DNA from 3 places in the Pseudomonas sp. CDFA 610 genome. Region 2 is predicted to be linked to each of the others. Evidence: riboswitches for the same ligand, from Rfam matches in the RefSeq annotation. Region 2 holds a riboswitch; each other region holds the start of a gene.

Region 1 (5,847 bases), on a different contig from region 2:
TCGAATTCGCCTTTGAGCTCCGCGACGTTGGCGCGGAAACCCACCACTTCACGTTTGATCAGCACGTTCAGCCCGTCGCCGTTGGACAGCGGCTCGTGAGTGACCGCGATCAGGTCGCGCTTGCCCAGTTTCTCCACGCTGCCGACCAGCAGGCCGGTGAAGGTCGGCGTGTCGAACGCACCAATGTCGATCTTGCGGTCGCTGACGAAGTAATCGGTGCTGCCGCGGTTGAAGGTCTTTTCCGGGTCAGGCACGAAGAAGTGTGCGGTACGGCCGCTGGAGGCACGCGCCAGATCCGGGCGGTCCTCCAGAATGTCGTCCAGACGCTGGCGGTAGTACGCGGTGATGTTCTTGACGTAGCCCGCATCCTTGTAACGGCCCTCGATCTTGAACGAGCGCACGCCCGCTTCAACCAGCGCGCGCAGGTTGGCGCTCTGGTTGTTGTCTTTCATCGACAGCAGGTGCTTTTCGAAGGCCACGACGCGACCCTGATCATCCTTGAGGGTGTAGGGCAGACGGCAGGCCTGGGAGCAGTCGCCGCGGTTGGCGCTGCGGCCGTTCTGTGCGTGGGAGATGTTGCACTGCCCGGAGAACGCCACGCACAACGCGCCGTGAATGAAGAACTCGATGGCCGCGTCGGTTTCGTCGGCGATCTCGCGGATTTCCTGCAGGTTCAGCTCACGAGCCAATACCAGCTGCGAGAAACCTGCCTGATCGAGAAACTTCGCCCGACCCAGAGTACGGATGTCGGTCTGGGTGCTGGCATGCAGCTCGATGGGCGGAATGTCCATGTCCAGAACGCCGAGGTCCTGCACGATCAGCGCATCCACGCCTGCATCGTAGAGCTGGTGGATCAGCGTGCGGGCCGGTTCCAGCTCGTCGTCATGCAGGATGGTGTTGATGGTGGTGAAGATGCGCGCGTGGTAGCGATGGGCGAATTTCACCAGTTCGGCGATATCGCTGACCTCGTTGCAGGCGTTGTGTCGTGCGCCGAAGCTTGGCCCGCCAATGTACACCGCGTCGGCGCCATGCAGGATGGCTTCACGGGCGATGCTCGTGTCCCGTGCGGGGCTGAGCAATTCCAGATGGTGTTTGGGTAGGGACATGGCTACGGCATCCGACGGCGGGCAAAGCGCGCATTGTAGTGCCATGGGCCGCGCTGCGCACCTGCGCTGATCGCTGCGGCGGCATTTACTGACTGTCGGTGGGGTTGAGAAGGGGGCTTCAGGGCGAGCGCAGACGCAGAATCCGTGAGCCATCGAACGGGTCGGTCAGCCAGCGGCCGATCACACCGAAGGTGTCCAGCAGCCGCTCGGGCGTCAGCACCTCGGCGGGTGCGCCCAGTGCGACCATGCGGCCTTTTTCCATTACGGCCACCCGGTCACAGTCCAATGCCTGATTCAAATCATGCAGGGCGATGACCGTGGTGACCGGCAACGCCTTGACCAGACCGAGAATGGTCAACTGATGCTGGATATCCAGGTGATTGGTCGGCTCGTCCAGCAACAGGATTCCCGGCCTCTGTGCCAGCGCCCGGGCGATATGCACCCGTTGCCGTTCGCCGCCCGACAAGGTATGCCAGGCGCGCTTGATGAAGGGCAGCATGTCCACGTCCACCAGCGCCTGACGAACGATCCGGTCATCGTTGTCACTCCAGGGCGCCAGCGCCGACAGCCAGGGCGTGCGGCCCAGTTCCACGGCGTCCAGTACAGTGATCGCGTCACTTGTTTCGGCCTGTTGCTCGACCACCGCCAGCGCCCGGGCGACGTCGCGCCGGTTCAGGCTCGACAGAGGACGTTCGCCGATGGTTACCTGACCGCTGGACGGCTTGTGGATGCCGGACAGCAATTTGAGCAGCGTCGATTTGCCAGAGCCATTCGGGCCCACAATACCCAGTGTCTCGCCTTGGGCGATGCTCAGGTCCACGTCGCGCAGCAGGGTCGCGCCGCGAACCGAATAGCCCAGTCCTGTGCAACCGAGCACCGAGGTAGCGACATCGGGACTGAAGGCGCTCATCGTGTCCTGTTCCCCTGAATGAGGATCAATGCAAACACAGGTGCGCCGATCAGGGCGGTGATCACCCCGATCGGCAGCGCCTGGCCTTTGATCAGCGTGCGCGAAAGAATGTCGGCCGCGATCAGGAATAGTGCACCGCTCAAGGCGCTCAGCGGCACCAGCCGGGCATGGCGTACGCCGGTGAGCATTCTTACCGCATGCGGAATCACCAGACCGACGAAACCGATGGACCCTACAATCGAGACCATCACCGCTGTCACCAGCGCCGCAGTGGCGATCAACACGATCTGCACCCGTCGCACGGCGATGCCGAGTGAAGCAGCGGAGTCGCTGCCAAAGGTGAACGCATCCAGCGCGCGACGATGCCAAAGGCACACCAGCATACCGAACAGAGCTGCGGGCACAGCCATCCACACCGAGGGCCAGCGTACGCCACTCAGATTGCCCAGCAACCAGAACATGATGCCGCGTGCCTGTTCGGAGCTGGCCGACTTGGTGATCAGGAACGAGGTCAGCGCGTTGAACAGTTGCGAGCCGGCAATACCCGCCAGAATGATTTGCCCGGCGGCCGTGTTGCCCCTCGATGAGTGGGCGAGCAGAGCGACCAGAGAGAACGCCACCAGCGCGCCGACGAAAGCGCCTGCCGACATGGAAATGACCCCGGCACCGAAACCCAGAATCGCCACCATGACTGCGCCGGTCGAGGCGCCGGCTGAAATGCCCAGCAGATAAGGATCGGCCAGCGGGTTGCGTAACAGCGACTGCAGCACCACGCCACAAATAGCCAGCCCCGAACCGCAGGCAGCGGCTACGATGGCGCGGGTCAGGCGGTAATTCCAGACAATGCCTTCATCGATGGGATCAAGCACATAGCCCGCCGCCCACAGCTTGTTGGCCAGTACCTGAAACACCACCTGCAGACTGATCGAGGTTTCGCCAATCGCGGCGCCGAGGATGATGGCCAGCACCAGCACCGCCGAGACCCAGATCACATGGCCGAGTGCGACAGGCAATCTCATTGAGTGGCATTGAAACGGTTGGCGGCAGCGGACAGCTCTTCGATGCCGGTGAACAGACGCAGGCTGGCCTGCATGCCTTCTGCGTCGATGATCACGATGCGGTCGTGCTTCACAGCGTCCATGTTGCGGGTCACCGGGTCAGACTTGAGGAATTCGATTTTCTTGCGGTAGTCGTCGGCCGGGAAGCGGCGGCGGTCCATGCGGGCGATCACCAGAATGCTCGGGTTGGCCTTGGCGATGGTTTCCCAGCCAACGGTCGGCCATTCTTCATCGGACTGGACGATGTTGCGCATCCCCAGATTATTGAGCATGAAGTCCGGAATACCCTTGCGGCCCGCGACGAAAGGATCGGCTTTCAGATCGGAGCTTGAGAACCAGAACACCGCCGACACGTCCTTGGCATGGTTCTGCTGGACATTGGCCACAGCAGCGCTCAGGCGGGCCTTGAGGTCGGCGACCAGCTTGTCGCCACGATCCTGCACATCAAAGATCTGCGCCAGTTGCTCGATGCTCTTGTAGATGGTCTCGATGCGGAACGCTTCGAGGCGCGTGCCGTCGGCGCCGACCAGATTGTCTTTGCCTTCGCAGTCAGACGGCATCAGGTAGGTCGGAATCTTCAGTTCGTGGAACTGCTCCCGCGTGCCGACTGCACCTTGCTTGCCGACCATCCATTCCAGTTGCACGGCAACCAGTTCGGGGCGTTTGCCGATCACGGCCTCAAAGCTGGGTTCGTTGTTGGCCAGACGCTCGACCTTGTCGTTCTGTTCCTTGAAGCGCGGCAGTACATCGTTGAACCACAGGGAGGTACCGACCAGCCTGTTGCCCAGGCCCAATTCGTACAACATCTCGGTGCCCGATTGCCCAATGGTCACGGCCCTGGCTGGCGCATGAGCGAAGGTCAGCGAGTAGCCGCAGTTTTCAATAGTCAGCGGATAGTGGGTCGGTGCGGCGAGCGCCAGGCTTGAAAGGGTCAGGCTGGCAGCGAGTGCGACAAGGCGGGGCAGTGACATGGAATGCGACCTCGATTCGAACGTGTGTCAGGGCGCATGCACAACAGGAAAACACATCCCGGTCTGCCGGAAACAGCAGCAACTGGCGCAATAAGGCCATGCGCGGATGTCCTTCCCGGACACCCCGCCGGTTAGTGATTGATTAAGGTCGGCAGGTCTCCTGACTGGCATGTCATCGCCTGGCTCCGGCCTTCCCGGGTATCACCCAGTGGCAGTGGTGGAACTGGCTCAATGCCTACAGTTGCGGGGGCAGTTTCGTTTCGGCTCGTGGCGCGAGGCGGGCGAATTCCCTGTTAGTTCCTCTCGGAAACCGACGGGCGGCATGGTAAACGATAAGGGATGGGCTCGCTACGGCTTTGCACGCAGGCGTTGCAGGCTGTTGAGCAGATGCAGGCGCATGGCGGCCCGGGCGGCGTCGCGATCCTGATGGGCGAGGGCGTCGAAGATCTGTTCCTGCTCACGCTGCTGAATATGAGGATCGTCTTCCATCTGCAACGACGCGATGTTGCCGAAACCACTGCGCGCGCGCGGCAGGATGCTGCTGCCCAACTGGTTCATCACGTCGGTGAAGAAGCTGTTGGCGGTGCACAGGGAAATGCGCCGATGGAATTCGTAATCGGCCTGCAGGGTATCCTGGCCGGTCCGGACGCAGCGGTGCAACTCGTCGAGGGCCTGACGAATGGCGCTCAATTGTTCAGGCGTGCGACGTTGTGCAGCCAGCGCGGCAGCTTCGGGCTCAAGGCTCAGTCGCAGTTCAATGATTGCCACGGCGTCGCCGGGCGTGCCGATGGACAGCTCGTCCGACTGATCGGCCCTGGCCTGGGAGGCGTCGACGACGAAGGTGCCGATGCCATGCCGGGTTTCGACCAGCCCTTCGGCCTGCAGGCGTGACATGGCTTCACGGACAACGGTACGGCTGACCCCGGTTTCCCGAATGATCACCTGCTCGGTGGGCAGCTTTTCGCCGCTCTGGATCTCGCCTTCGCGAATTTTGCGGGCGAATTCGGCGACCAATTGCTGGGTCAGGCTGGAACGGCGGCCTTTCGGGGATGCGGTAGGTTCCATGGCGGGTGATCAGGTCCGTATCGGGGCGCTGAGTATAACCTCACTCAGGGCGTGTTTTGTGCGGGGATCGCAGCCTATACTCGGGTATTCGATAGACATGAGGCTGCAATGTCGGACAACGCGCTTTCCTCGCAAAAGAATCATCGCCGCCTGGCTGAAACCCTGGTCGACCGCTTTGCCCAGCGCATGCGTGACGGTGTGCTTCAGCGTGGCGAAAAGTTGCCTTCGGAGCTTCATATCATGGAAGCCGAGGGCGTCAGCCGCACGGTGGTGCGCGATGCGTTGTCGCGGATGCAGGCGGCGGGGCTGGTCGAAACGCGTCATGGGGTCGGAACCTTTGTGCTTGATATGCCGCCGCCGGAGGGTTTTTCCGTCGGGCCTGCCACCATTGTCACGGTGGCGGACGTGCTGAACCTGCTGGAGTTTCGTCTGAGCCTTGAGGTCGAAGCGGCGGGTCTGGCCGCCCAACGACGCAGTCCTGAGGCATTGCTGGAGCTCAAACGGGCCTTCGACGCGCTGCTGGAAGGCCCGCAGAAGTCCGGAACGACCATCAATGCCGACTTTCAGTTTCACCTCAAGATTGCCAAGGCGTCGGGCAATGCCTACCTGATCGATATCATGAAACACCTCGGCACCAAGCTGATTCCCCGCACCCGCATGAACTCGGCCTACACCGGCCAGAGCGATCGACATGCCTATCTGGCCGGCATCAATGCCGAACACCGACAGATTTACAA
Region 2 (5,847 bases):
CTCGCCCGGATCGTTGACGATGAACGGATAGATGTTCGGCATCGGACCCAGCACAGCATCCGGCCAGCAGTTTTCCGACAGACCTACACCCTTGCCGGGCAGCCACTCCAGGTTGCCGTGTTTGCCGACATGCACCATCGCGTGCGCACCGTAGGCCTTGCGCAGCCAGAAGTAGAAAGCGAGATAGCCATGCGGCGGCACCAGATCCGGGTCGTGATAGACCGCGCTCTGATCGACCTGGTAGCCCCGTGCGGGCTGAATGCCGACAAAGGTCAGGCCGAAGCGCAGGCCTGCGATCATCATCCGCCCGCTACGGAACATCGGATCGGCGTCCGGCGCCCCCCAGCGGGCGTTCACCGCATCACGATTGGCCTGCGGCAGCGCGTTGAACGCGTCCAGATATTCATCCAGCGCCATGCTCTGCTGACACGGGCGCTGATCAATGCTGTCCAGATCGTTGGTCACGCCGCCAAGCAATTGCTGAATCAGCTCGGTGCCGCTGTCAGGCAGCTCGGACACCGGATAACCCTCAGCCTGCATGGCGCGCAGGATATTCAGTGCGGCAGCCGGCGTGTCCAGCCCGACGCCGTTGCCGATACGACCGTCGCGAGTGGGATAGTTGGCCAGAATCAGCGCGACACGCTTGTCGCCATTGCGCAGCCGCGCCAGAAGAATCCAGCGCCGCGCCAGTTGCGCGACGAAATCCATACGCTCGGGATGAGCCCGATAGCAGACCACATCGGACTGACTGCGCTCACTGCGCCACGCCAGGTCCTTGAAGCTGATGGGACGGCTGATGATGCGCCCGTCCAGTTCCGGCAGCGCGATGTGCATCGCCAGATCGCGCGCGCCCAGGCCCTGCTCGCTGGCCTGCCATGCAGGCTCGTTGTCCTGCGCACAGATGGCCTGAATGACCGGCACGTCGCGTCGGAACGGTCGCAGGTGCGGTGCTTCCGGACTCGACTGGGCAAAGCCGGTGGTGTTGAGGATCAGCTCAACTCCGGCCTCATCCAGCCAGTCTTCTACCTGCGTGAAGCAGCCAGCCTCCTTGAGGCTGGCGACGGCGATCGGCAAAGGGTTGAGGCCCTGTGCCTGCAGTCGCGCGCAGAATTCGTCGATGAAGCCGGTGTTGGCGGCCTGCAAGTGCGAACGATAAAACAGCAACGCAGCCACAGGCTGGTCACTGAGCCAGTCGGCCTGCCAGTCGGCCAGTCCGGCAGTTGCCCGCTTCGGATGATAAACAGCGGTACGTGGCAGCGGCTGAGGCTCGGCCCAGGCGTAATCGTGACCGAGCCAGGTGCTGGCGATGCAGCTATAAAGGTCCAGCGCATTTTGTAGACCGCCCTGACGCAGGAACTGCCACAGCCGGTTGCAGTCGGTTGCAGCAACGGTGCTCAGGTCGATCAGTTCCGGATCGTGCCGGTCACACCCCGGCACCATAATCACCGTGACGCCTTGCGCAGCCAGCTCCATCAGCCGCTCGACGCCGTAACGCCAGTAACCAATGCCGCCGTGCAGAGAAAGCACAATCACTTTGGCGTGACGCAGTACCTCATCGACATACAGATCGACCGAGGCGTGATTCTGTATCTGCATCGGGTTGGCCAGACGCAGGCTGGGGTAATCTTCAGGCATCTGCCGGGCCGCTTCGGCCAGCAGCGCCAGGCTCGAATCGCCGCTGCAGAGAATCACCAGATCGGCCGGGGTCTGCCCAAGATCAGCGATGCTGTCGTCGGGTACGAAACCGCCGGGCTGGGTTCTCAGCAGGTGCATGGGTCAGTCCTTGCTCATCTCACGAAGTTTTGCTTCCAGCCCTTTATAGACCTCTTCCTCCAGCAAGCTGTTGAGCTGGGCTTCAAGCGCAGTGGCATCCAGTTCCTGGCCAATCAACACCAGATTAGTGATGCGTTCTTCGTCCGCACGCCATGCACGGTCAAAGTGCTTATCAAAACGTGTGCCCACGCCCTGGATCAGCAGGCGCATCGGCTTGCCGGGAATCGCGGCAAAACCTTTGACGCGCAGAATGCCGTGCTGCACGACCAGTTGGTTCAATGCATTGAGCAGTAAAGCCTCTTCGGCCTGAGGCAGTTTGATGGAGATCGAGTCAAACGCGTCGTGGTCGTGATCATCGTCTTCACCGTCATGATGATCATGATGGGTCTTGCGACCGTCGATGTGGACTTCCGATTCGGCACCGACGCCCAGCAACACGCTGATCGGCAGACGACCACTGCTGGCCTCGATCACCTTGACGGCGGGCGGCAGTTCCTCAGAGACTTCTGCGCGAACCGCAGCCAACCCTTCAGCGTCGATCATGTCGGCCTTGTTGAGGATGACCAGGTCAGCGCTGGCCAATTGGTCGGCAAACAGCTCGTGCAGGGGCGACTCATGATCCAGATTCGGGTCCAGCTTGCGCTGGGCATCGACCTGGTCCGGGAAGGCCGCAAACGTACCGGCCAATACCGCCGGACTGTCGACCACGGTGATGACCGCATCGACGGTGCAGGCGTTACGGATTTCCGGCCATTGGAAAGCCTGAACCAAAGGCTTTGGCAGCGCCAGGCCGCTGGTCTCGATCAGGATGTGATCCAGATCGCCGCGACGAGCCACCAGTTCGCGCATCACCGGGAAGAACTCTTCCTGAACCGTGCAGCACAGGCAGCCGTTGGCCAGCTCATAGACACGCCCGTTGGCTTCTTCTTCGGTACAGCCGATGGTGCACTGCTTGAGGATTTCGCCGTCGATACCCAACTCGCCGAACTCGTTGACGATCACCGCGATGCGACGCCCTTCGGCGTTATCGAGCATGTGACGCAACAGGGTAGTTTTACCCGAGCCCAGAAAGCCGGTGACGATGGTGACGGGAAGCTTGGCCAGTGTTTTCATCAGATGCCCTTGTGGCAATGCGGCGGGCAAACAGGACGAGAACCGCGTGCGACACACACGGATCAAATCGCCACCGGATCACCCCGCCCGGTTGTAGTGAGAATTCGCGGGCCTTGGCCCGGGTCGAGGCAGGTCTCCTGGCTTACGGCAGCGCATTGCAGGCTTTCGAGCCTTGCGATACGCATTCATCGCGCCTTCCCGCCGGGGCAGTGGCTGTGCGACGAACATGACCGATTACAGTTGCGGGGGCAGCTGCGGCATCGACCGCATTCCCGTCTTAGCTGCGCTTGAGCACTGGGCTGCAAGCGAAGAACCTCGAACCGGCAAGGCTACGCAGTGACCGCTGGCAGGTCAATCGCTGAGATTGACGATCCCCCGCCACGCGTGGTCTCCTGTGCGCCTTGTTACGGGTGCCCCTCACGGGGTGAAACGGGAAACCGGTGCGCTCAGATCGTTGAGCAAGTCCGGTGCTGCCCCCGCAACGGTAAGCGAGAGGAAGTCAGATCCACTGTGCTCCGGCATGGGAAGGTGACTTCGAAGGAGAGACAGTGCTGTCTCGTCCCCTCGCGAGCCCGGAGACCGGCCCGCTACGTTTGCAAATGACACACCCGCGGTGGGCGGGCGCCATTGAAGCCTCTGACGTTCGTCAGCGGGTATCTGTGCGCATGGCCCGCTTTTGCCCAACGACTCAGAGGGAACGCCATGACGACCATCAGCAGCAGCCATCCGGCCACAGCCAGCTCCACCCGCACGCAACGTCTCACCGCAGCCATCAGCGCCGCCCTGCTGGGCGCGTGCCTTGTGTACTTTGCCGGTTTCTCGCACATTGCCGCCGTGCACAACGCGGCACACGATACCCGTCACAGCGCCGCCTTCCCTTGTCATTGAGGACACCACAATGTTCAAGCGAATCGCTTACACCGCAGGTTTCACCGGCCTGCTCGCCGCGCTGTTGCTGACGCTGTTGCAAAGCTTCTGGGTCGTCCCGTTGATCCAGCAGGCCGAAACCTACGAAAACGCCCCTGCCGAACACGTGCATGAACATGCCAGCGGCGTCGCGGCCGAGCACCCTCATGAACATGACGAAGCCGCCTGGGAGCCGGAAGACGGGTGGCAGCGCGTGCTGTCCACCACCGGAGGCAATCTGGTGGTTGCAGCAGGATTCGCGTTGATGCTCGCTGGGCTTTATACCTTGCGCGCACCGGGCAGCCCGCTTCAGGGTGCCGGCTGGGGACTGGCCGGTTTCGCCGTGTTCGTGCTGGCCCCGACGCTGGGCCTGCCGCCGGAGCTGCCGGGCACTGCAGCCGCCGAGCTCGGTCAGCGTCAGCTCTGGTGGGTCGGCACCGCAGCCTCCACCGCTGCTGGTCTCGCGCTGCTGATCTTCGGTCAGAATCTGCTGCTCAAAGTGCTGGGCATCGCCATTCTGGTTGCACCGCATGTGATCGGCGCGCCACAGCCGCTGGTTCACGAGCGCCTTGCACCCGAGACGCTGGAATCGCAATTCATCGTGGCCTCGCTGCTGACCAATGCCGTGTTCTGGGTGGCATTGGGCATGATCAGCGCCTGGCTGTTCCGTCGCAACAACGTCGATCTGCAACATGCCGAACCACACCCGGCCTGAGCAGACGATCACCCTGCCCGCGTCTGTCATCGTCGCGGGCCTGGGGTGTCGGCGCGGTTGCTCTGTCCTGCAGTTGCATGCACTGCTGGAGCAGCACCTGAAGGCGCATGGACTGGGCATGGCCGATGTCACGGCGCTGGCCTCCATCGACCTGAAAAGCGAAGAGCCCGGCCTGCTGGAATTGGCGCAGCAACTGGCCGTTCCTTTGGTGCTCTTCAATGCGGCGCAGTTGGTGTACTGGGATCTGCACCTCACGCATCGCTCGGCGAATGTCCTGCAACACACCGGATGCCACGGCGTCGCCGAAGGTTCGGCGCTGGCGCTTGCGGCGCAACTGGGTGATGGCACCGCCGGGCTGGTGATCGAACGCCAGAAAAACACCCACGCTACATTTGCCTTGGCAACCAGCCCTGCTACAGGCGGATAATCGCGGCATTGACTCAATTCAGGAGATTTCCTTGACCGTTTTTTTCATCGGCGCAGGCCCCGGCGACCCGGAGCTGATCACCGTCAAGGGCCAGCGCCTGATCCGCAGTTGCCCGGTCATCCTATACGCAGGCTCACTGGTGCCCGTCGCAGTGCTGGAGGGCAATCGGGCCGTTCAGGTGGTCAACAGCGCCGAGCTGCACTTGGAACAGATCATCGACCTGATCAAGACCGCTCATGCCCAGGGTCAGGACGTTGCACGCGTGCACTCGGGTGATCCGAGCCTGTATGGCGCCATCGGCGAACAGATCCGGCATTTGCGCGAACTGGGCATTCCCTTTGAAATCATCCCCGGCGTTACTGCAACGGCCGCCTGTGCGGCGTTGCTCGGCACAGAACTCACCCTGCCCGACATCTCGCAGAGCGTGATCCTGACCCGTTACGCCGACAAGACTTCAATGCCGCCCGGCGAAGAACTGGCCAGCCTTGCGCAGCATCGGGCCACCATGGCGATTCATCTGGGCGTCAACAATCTGCACCGGATCATCGAAGACCTCGTACCGCATTACGGCGAGGACTGCCCGATTGCCGTGGTGCATCGCGCCAGTTGGCCGGATCAGGACTGGGTGCAAGGCACCCTGGCAGACATAGAAGAAAAGGTGCAGGCCAAAGGTTTCCGGCGCACTGCGTTGATACTGGTAGGACGTGTACTGGCAAACGATACGTTCAGCGAGTCATCGCTGTATCGGGCAGGCCATGCGCACCTGTTCAGACCTTAGCGACAGGGCTTGGCAGACAGCGGGTGCCAGCAACGGCGTGGACATAGTCCGGCGTGGCACCGGCGTTACTGAAACGACGCAGATTATCCGGCGCAAGCTGACGTGATTGAACCGGCTGTGTACGGACCTTTTCAC
Region 3 (5,847 bases), on a different contig from region 2:
GGCCACCGCAATGCGCACGCCCTCCAGCAAGCGCTCGACATGTACAGGTTCTGGCGCAGTGAATGTTACCGCTGGAGGCAAGGCCACCTCGCAGGTGCTGGCCAACGCTGCGGCAGCCATGTCCAGGCGCAGATCAAGGTCGTTGAGTTCGTCGGCCTGGACCAGCCCCAGATGGCGACTGGGCAGCTCGAAGCCGGTTTCACGGGACAGCGCACCGTACCAGCGCAAGCCTTCGGTCAGGCTGTTTTCCAGCAACTGCGCATGACGCACCGTACCCACGCGGTTGGCCAGCACGCCGGCAAACGGCAGATCAGGCTGATAGCGCGCCAGCCCCAGCGCCAGAGCACCAAAGGTCTGCGCCATGGCCGTGCCATCGATCACGCCGAGCACCGGCACACCGAAATGGCGCGCCAGATCAGCGCTGGACGGCGTACCGTCGAACAGGCCCATCACGCCTTCGATCAGGATCAGGTCCGCCTCTTCGGCCGCCTCCCACAACAGGCGACGGCTTTCGTCGGCACCGACCATCCACAGGTCCAGTTGAAACACCGGTGCCCCGCTCGCGCGCTCCAGAATCATCGGATCGAGAAAGTCCGGGCCACACTTGAAGACGCGCACCTTGCGCCCCTGATTGCGGTGCAGGCGTGCCAGCGCCGCCGTGACCGTGGTCTTGCCCTGGCCGGATGCGGGTGCAGCAATCAGAACTGCCGGACAATCCCTGGGGGTTCTCATGACCGAATGCTCACAACTGAAAGGCTCACAGTTCTATACCTTTCTGCGCCCGAATGCCGGACTGAAATGCATGTTTGACTACGCCGATATCCGAAACGGTATCTGCCAGGTCGATCAATTCGGGTTTGGCACCACGGCCGGTCACTACCACATGCTGCATCGGCGGACGGGCCTGCAAGTCGGTCAATACCTGCTCAAGATCCAGATAGCCGTGCTTGAGGGCAATGTTCAGCTCGTCGAGCACGACCAGACCGATGGCCGGGTCGCGCAGCATTTCCAGACTCACGGCCCAGGCGGCTTCGGCGGCCGCGATATCGCGCTGGCGATCCTGGGTTTCCCAGGTGAAGCCCTCGCCCATCACGTGATAGCGCACCTGCTCGGGGAAACGGCGGAAAAACATTTCTTCGCCTGTGCTGTTGCGCCCCTTGATGAATTGCACCACGCCGCACTGCATGCCGTGGCCCATGGCGCGCGCGAGCATGCCGAACGCCGAGCTGCTTTTGCCCTTGCCGTTGCCGGACAACACCAGCAACAGACCGCATTCATTGGGTGAGCTGGCGATACGCTCGTCCATCACGGCTTTCTTGCGCTGCATGCGCGCCAGATGGCGTTCGTCGCGTTCGGGGGATTCGTTCATCTCGGCTCTCCGCTCGGGGGGTCGCGAAAGCAGACGGAAGGACAGCACTGAACAGCACGGCAACGCCCTGCACAGAGCATCACCCTCCGTGATGCCATTGAGTATTTCAGGCCGGTCTCCGGGCTCATGAGCGGGTCACCCTGACAGTGCGCCTTCCCGCGTCGAAACGCAGTGGCATCATGCACAGCCTTGACTCATTTACCGTTGCGGGGGCAGCGCCGGAATCGAATCGTCAGACCCTCACCGGCTTCCCTGTTTCACCCTGCCAATCGGGAGGATTGCAGAGCACCTGAAACAAACCGCGAAGGGTAGAGGGTTGGGGGTGGAGCGTCAATCGACACCGCAGTACCGAGGGCATAAAGGCCATTCACCTGCATGGCACCGCCGGAGGGCGACACGCAATTGAACCTCAGCCATCAGGGTGTCTCTATCCCTTACTGGACCCAGCCTTTTTCGATGGAGATTCACGATGTTCAAAATCAGACCACAGTACGCCGTACTGCTTCTGCTCGCAGGCGGCCTTGCGGCGTGCGGCGAGTCTTCGACCTTGCAGGTCTCGGATGGAACAGGGCCTTCTCCCACACTGCCGGAGCCCAATAAGACACTGATTCCGACGGTCAACATCGCTCCGGCCATCGGCTGGGAAAAAGACGCCAAACCGGTGGCTGCGCCAGGCACTCAGGTCGGCGCCTTCGCTGAACATCTGGATCACCCGCGCTGGCTGTATGTGCTGCCCAATGGCGATGTGCTGGTTGCGGAAACCAACTCGCCGGCCAAACCGGATGACGGAAAAGGCATCCGCGGCTGGGTCATGGAGAAGGTCATGGGCCGCGCCGGTGCAGGCGTACCGAGCGCCAACCGCATCACCCTGCTGCGCGACACCAACAACGACGGCGTGGCCGAAACCCGCAGTGTCTTCCTGCAGAACCTCAATTCGCCGTTCGGCATGACACTGGTGGGAAACAAGCTGTACGTGGCCGACACCGACCGGCTGATCAGCTTCCCCTATGAAAGCGGCCAGACTTCAATCAGCGCGCAGCCGACCAAAGTGGTCGATTTGCCGGGCGGCACGCTCAATCACCACTGGACCAAGAACGTCATCGCCAGCAAAGACGGCAGCAAGCTGTACGTGACCGTCGGCTCCAACAGCAACGTGGCCGAGAACGGCATGGACAAGGAAGAAGGCCGTGCAGCGATCTGGGAAGTGGACCCTGCCACCGGCAACCACCGCATCTTCGCCTCGGGCCTTCGCAACCCCAATGGCATGGACTGGGAGCCTGCCACTGGCAAGCTGTGGACCGCCGTCAACGAGCGTGACGAGATCGGCAGCGATCTGGTGCCCGACTACGTGACCTCGGTGCAGGACGGCGGTTTTTACGGCTGGCCTTACAGTTACTACGGCCAGCACGTGGACGAGCGCGTCAAACCGCAGAACCCGGCCCTGGTCGCCAAGGCCATCTCCCCGGATTACGCGGTCGGCCCACACACGGCTTCACTGGGGCTGGTCTTCGCTGACGGCAAGACACTGGCAGCACCGTTCAACGAAGGTCTGTTCATCGGCCAGCATGGCTCCTGGAACCGCAAACCGCACAGCGGCTACAAGGTCGTGTTCGTGCCCTTCAGCGGCGGCAAACCCAACGGCGCACCGGTTGATGTGCTGACCGGCTTCCTCAACAAAGACGAAAAAGCCATGGGCCGCCCGGTAGGAGTAGTCAATGACCATCGCGGCGGGTTGCTGGTGGCGGATGATGTGGGCAATAAGATCTGGCGGGTGACGTCGATAAAGGCGGCTCAGTAGATACAAGCTGCCTCAGGGCGTAAGTTTTATAGGAGGCGGTGGCCGGCGACATGGCTGTTTCAGGCACTGAGAACGCTGGTCAGGAAACCGGATCACCGGCAAGCCGCCTCCCACATTCCCCTGCCAACTGCCATACATAGACAGGCGCTTGCGCCCTCGAAACGGCGGTAATCAGGGACGATTCTGCGCCAGGTTCGACGGTTGAATCACGCGCTTGGCGTTGAGGTAAGCCTTCTGCCAATACGGCTTGTCGAGGCTGTCCAGCTTGACCGTGCCACCGGTAGCCGGCGCATGCACGAAGCGGCCTTCGCCGACGTAGATCCCGGCATGAGAAACCTGCGAGCCACCCGAGGTGGCGAAGAACACCAGATCCCCTGATTGCAGCTGTTCACGGCGCACGTTCGGCGCGCCCATCACCACCATGTCACGCGTGGAGCGCGGCAGGGATATCCCCGCAGCATCACGGTACACATAGCCGATCAGGCCACTGCAATCGAACCCCGAATCCGGTGTGTTGCCACCCCAACGATAAGGCGTGCCGACCAGCCCCAATGCGCGAAACAGCACATCTTCGGCAGCCTGGGAAAGAATCTGGGGAGGAGCAGTCACCACCGGACGCTGAACGACCCGGGGCTGGGGAGGCGGCGGTGCGCTGGCGCAGGCGCCAAGCAACGCAACAAAAGAGATAACCATCAGGCGCAAAGCAATCGACATAACCACAACAACCTGATCCGGATGCGGCTTACGCTGCCGAGAAGCTCAAAAACGAAAACAGGCCATCGGCCTGTCTGCGTTTTCCATATTTCGTTTACTTACGGCGTTTTACTGCGGTCTTGACTGTAGTCGATGTCATCGCCGTTGTCTGCGCGGCAACTGCGGGCGCCTTCACTGCAACGGCACCGGGTGCCATTGCCAGAGGACGCTTGGCTTCGATGAAGGTCTTGCTCCAGTACGCGTCATCGAGGCTGTCGATGCGCACGCCACCGCTGCGGCGGCTGCTGGAGTGAATGAACTGATCGTTACCGGCATAGATTGCTGCGTGGCTGACACGACCGCGGCCGCGTGTGCTGAAGAACAGCAGATCACCCGGTTTGAGGTTGTTGCGCGACACCAGAGGTGCATCCACGTTGATCATTTCGCGGGTCGAGCGTGGCAGGTTCATGCCGGCCTCTTCGCGAAACAGGAAACCGATGAAGCCGCTGCAATCGAAGCCCGAACGTGTCGAAGTGCCGCCGAACTGGTAACGCGTACCGATCAGGGCCTTGCCACGTTCCAGGATACTGTCGGCCAGAACCGGCAGTTTGTAGGACTGGTTGTCAGCAAACTGGGCCAGTTCGTCTTCTGTAGCCATTTCGTCCTGCAGGGCAGCGGCGTCGGCGCGACGAGCTGCGGACTGGGCCGTGACAGTGTTCTGATAACGAGGCGCTTGCTGAGCCTGTTCTTGCTGAGAAACCGGCATGTTGGCCGAGCAACCGAACAGGAATGTAACGAGTGCGAGGGGCACGAGGGGTGCGAAGCGAACAACTTGCATGGGCACGACCGTGGCTGAACTGTTAAGAAGGCGAGACTATGCCCGCTATCCAGGTCATTTGCAAATTCAATCGAACTAAATGTGACTTATGAGTTTTTCCATGACATGTGCCGCCCGGCACTTCAAAAACACGTCCATTTGCGCGCTGTGATCGGTTGCCTCAGGATTGATTTCGGCGGTAAAACCCCCGGAAACTCTGGTCCTGATGACCGGTTCGTGAATATAGGGGAAGCTTGCCGTAGTGCCAATGGTCAGCACCGCGTCATAGCCTATAGCCAGTTGTTCATACAGTGTTTCCAGGGCCTGCTCCGGGAGCATTTCCTGAAAAAGAACGACGGACGGTCGCAAAACGCCACCACAGATTGAGCATAAAGGTGGCAGTGGCCGCTGCAGGTGCTCGCTCAGTTGCGGATCTTTTGCGCCGCAGGACTGACAGAACAGCGGAGCCATCTGACCATGAATCTCGATCAGACGCTCAGGCGGGCTGCCTGCAGCCCTATGATAACCATCGACATTCTGGGTCAGCACCCAGCACTCAGGCTTGATGCGCTGCAACTGGGCAATCGCATAATGAGCAGAATTGGGTTGCCCGCCCAGGCAGGCCTTGCCCAGTTGAGCGATGTATTTCCAGCACAGCTCGGGATCACGCCGCAGCATGGGACCGGACAATGCCACTTCGATCGGCAGACCGTCATCGGTACGGCCGTTATAGAGTCCGCCTATGCCTCGGTAAGTCGGCAAGCCCGAATCGGCGGACAGTCCGGCACCGGTAATGATCAGAATTCGCCTGGCGTGACGCAGTGCCGCCGCCGTTTGCATGACCAGTGCGTCGTCTACCACCCCAGCGTCTCTTTAAGGAAGGGAATGGTCAGCTTGCGCTTCTCCTGCAGGGAGGCCTGATCGAGGCGCTCCAGCAATTCGAACAGCGCACTCATGCTGCGGGTGCCGCGGGTGAGGATGAAATGCCCGACTTCGTCCGTCAGGTGCAGGCCGCGTCGCGAAGCACGCAGTTGCAAAGCGCGCAGCTTGTCCTCATCGGACAGGCCGCGCATCTGGAACACCAGCGCCATGGTCAGGCGGGACTTGAGGTCCGGCAGCTTGACCGGCAGTTCGCGAGGCGACTTGGACGCCGCAATCAGCAGACGCCGT

What was found. Region 2 has a riboswitch for cobalamin ahead of KDX39_RS14495 (CbtB domain-containing protein). Riboswitches for the same ligand answer to the same signal wherever they lie in the genome.
Region 1: linked by a shared signal. The riboswitch ahead of KDX39_RS01115 (ABC transporter substrate-binding protein) and the one ahead of KDX39_RS14495 (CbtB domain-containing protein) in region 2 are both predicted to bind cobalamin.
Region 3: linked by a shared signal. The riboswitch ahead of cobO (cob(I)yrinic acid a,c-diamide adenosyltransferase) and the one ahead of KDX39_RS14495 (CbtB domain-containing protein) in region 2 are both predicted to bind cobalamin.

What each region holds. Positions count from the first base shown of each region.
Region 1 is NZ_JAGTPM010000001.1:231,088-236,934, forward strand. Features, by position in the region: gene KDX39_RS01100 (peptidase U32 family protein) at 1-1,106, opposite strand, end outside; gene KDX39_RS01105 (ABC transporter ATP-binding protein) at 1,225-2,016, opposite strand; gene KDX39_RS01110 (FecCD family ABC transporter permease) at 2,013-3,035, opposite strand; gene KDX39_RS01115 (ABC transporter substrate-binding protein) at 3,032-4,045, opposite strand; cobalamin riboswitch at 4,179-4,375, opposite strand; gene KDX39_RS01120 (FadR/GntR family transcriptional regulator) at 4,394-5,110, opposite strand; gene KDX39_RS01125 (FadR/GntR family transcriptional regulator) at 5,219-5,847, shown strand, end outside.
Region 2 is NZ_JAGTPM010000007.1:130,153-135,999, forward strand. Features, by position in the region: gene cobN (cobaltochelatase subunit CobN) at 1-1,773, opposite strand, end outside; gene cobW (cobalamin biosynthesis protein CobW) at 1,777-2,886, opposite strand; cobalamin riboswitch at 2,997-3,219, opposite strand; cobalamin riboswitch at 3,278-3,488, shown strand; gene KDX39_RS14495 (CbtB domain-containing protein) at 3,589-3,774, shown strand; gene KDX39_RS14500 (CbtA family protein) at 3,785-4,507, shown strand; gene KDX39_RS14505 (cobalamin biosynthesis protein) at 4,485-4,934, shown strand; gene cobM (precorrin-4 C(11)-methyltransferase) at 4,966-5,712, shown strand; gene KDX39_RS14515 (hypothetical protein) at 5,702-5,847, opposite strand, start outside.
Region 3 is NZ_JAGTPM010000010.1:207,816-213,662, forward strand. Features, by position in the region: gene KDX39_RS19935 (cobyrinate a,c-diamide synthase) at 1-732, opposite strand, end outside; gene cobO (cob(I)yrinic acid a,c-diamide adenosyltransferase) at 758-1,369, opposite strand; cobalamin riboswitch at 1,462-1,677, opposite strand; gene KDX39_RS19945 (PQQ-dependent sugar dehydrogenase) at 1,839-3,167, shown strand; gene KDX39_RS19950 (C40 family peptidase) at 3,339-3,881, opposite strand; gene KDX39_RS19955 (C40 family peptidase) at 3,976-4,698, opposite strand; gene KDX39_RS19960 (NAD-dependent deacylase) at 4,774-5,538, opposite strand; gene hda (DnaA regulatory inactivator Hda) at 5,532-5,847, opposite strand, start outside.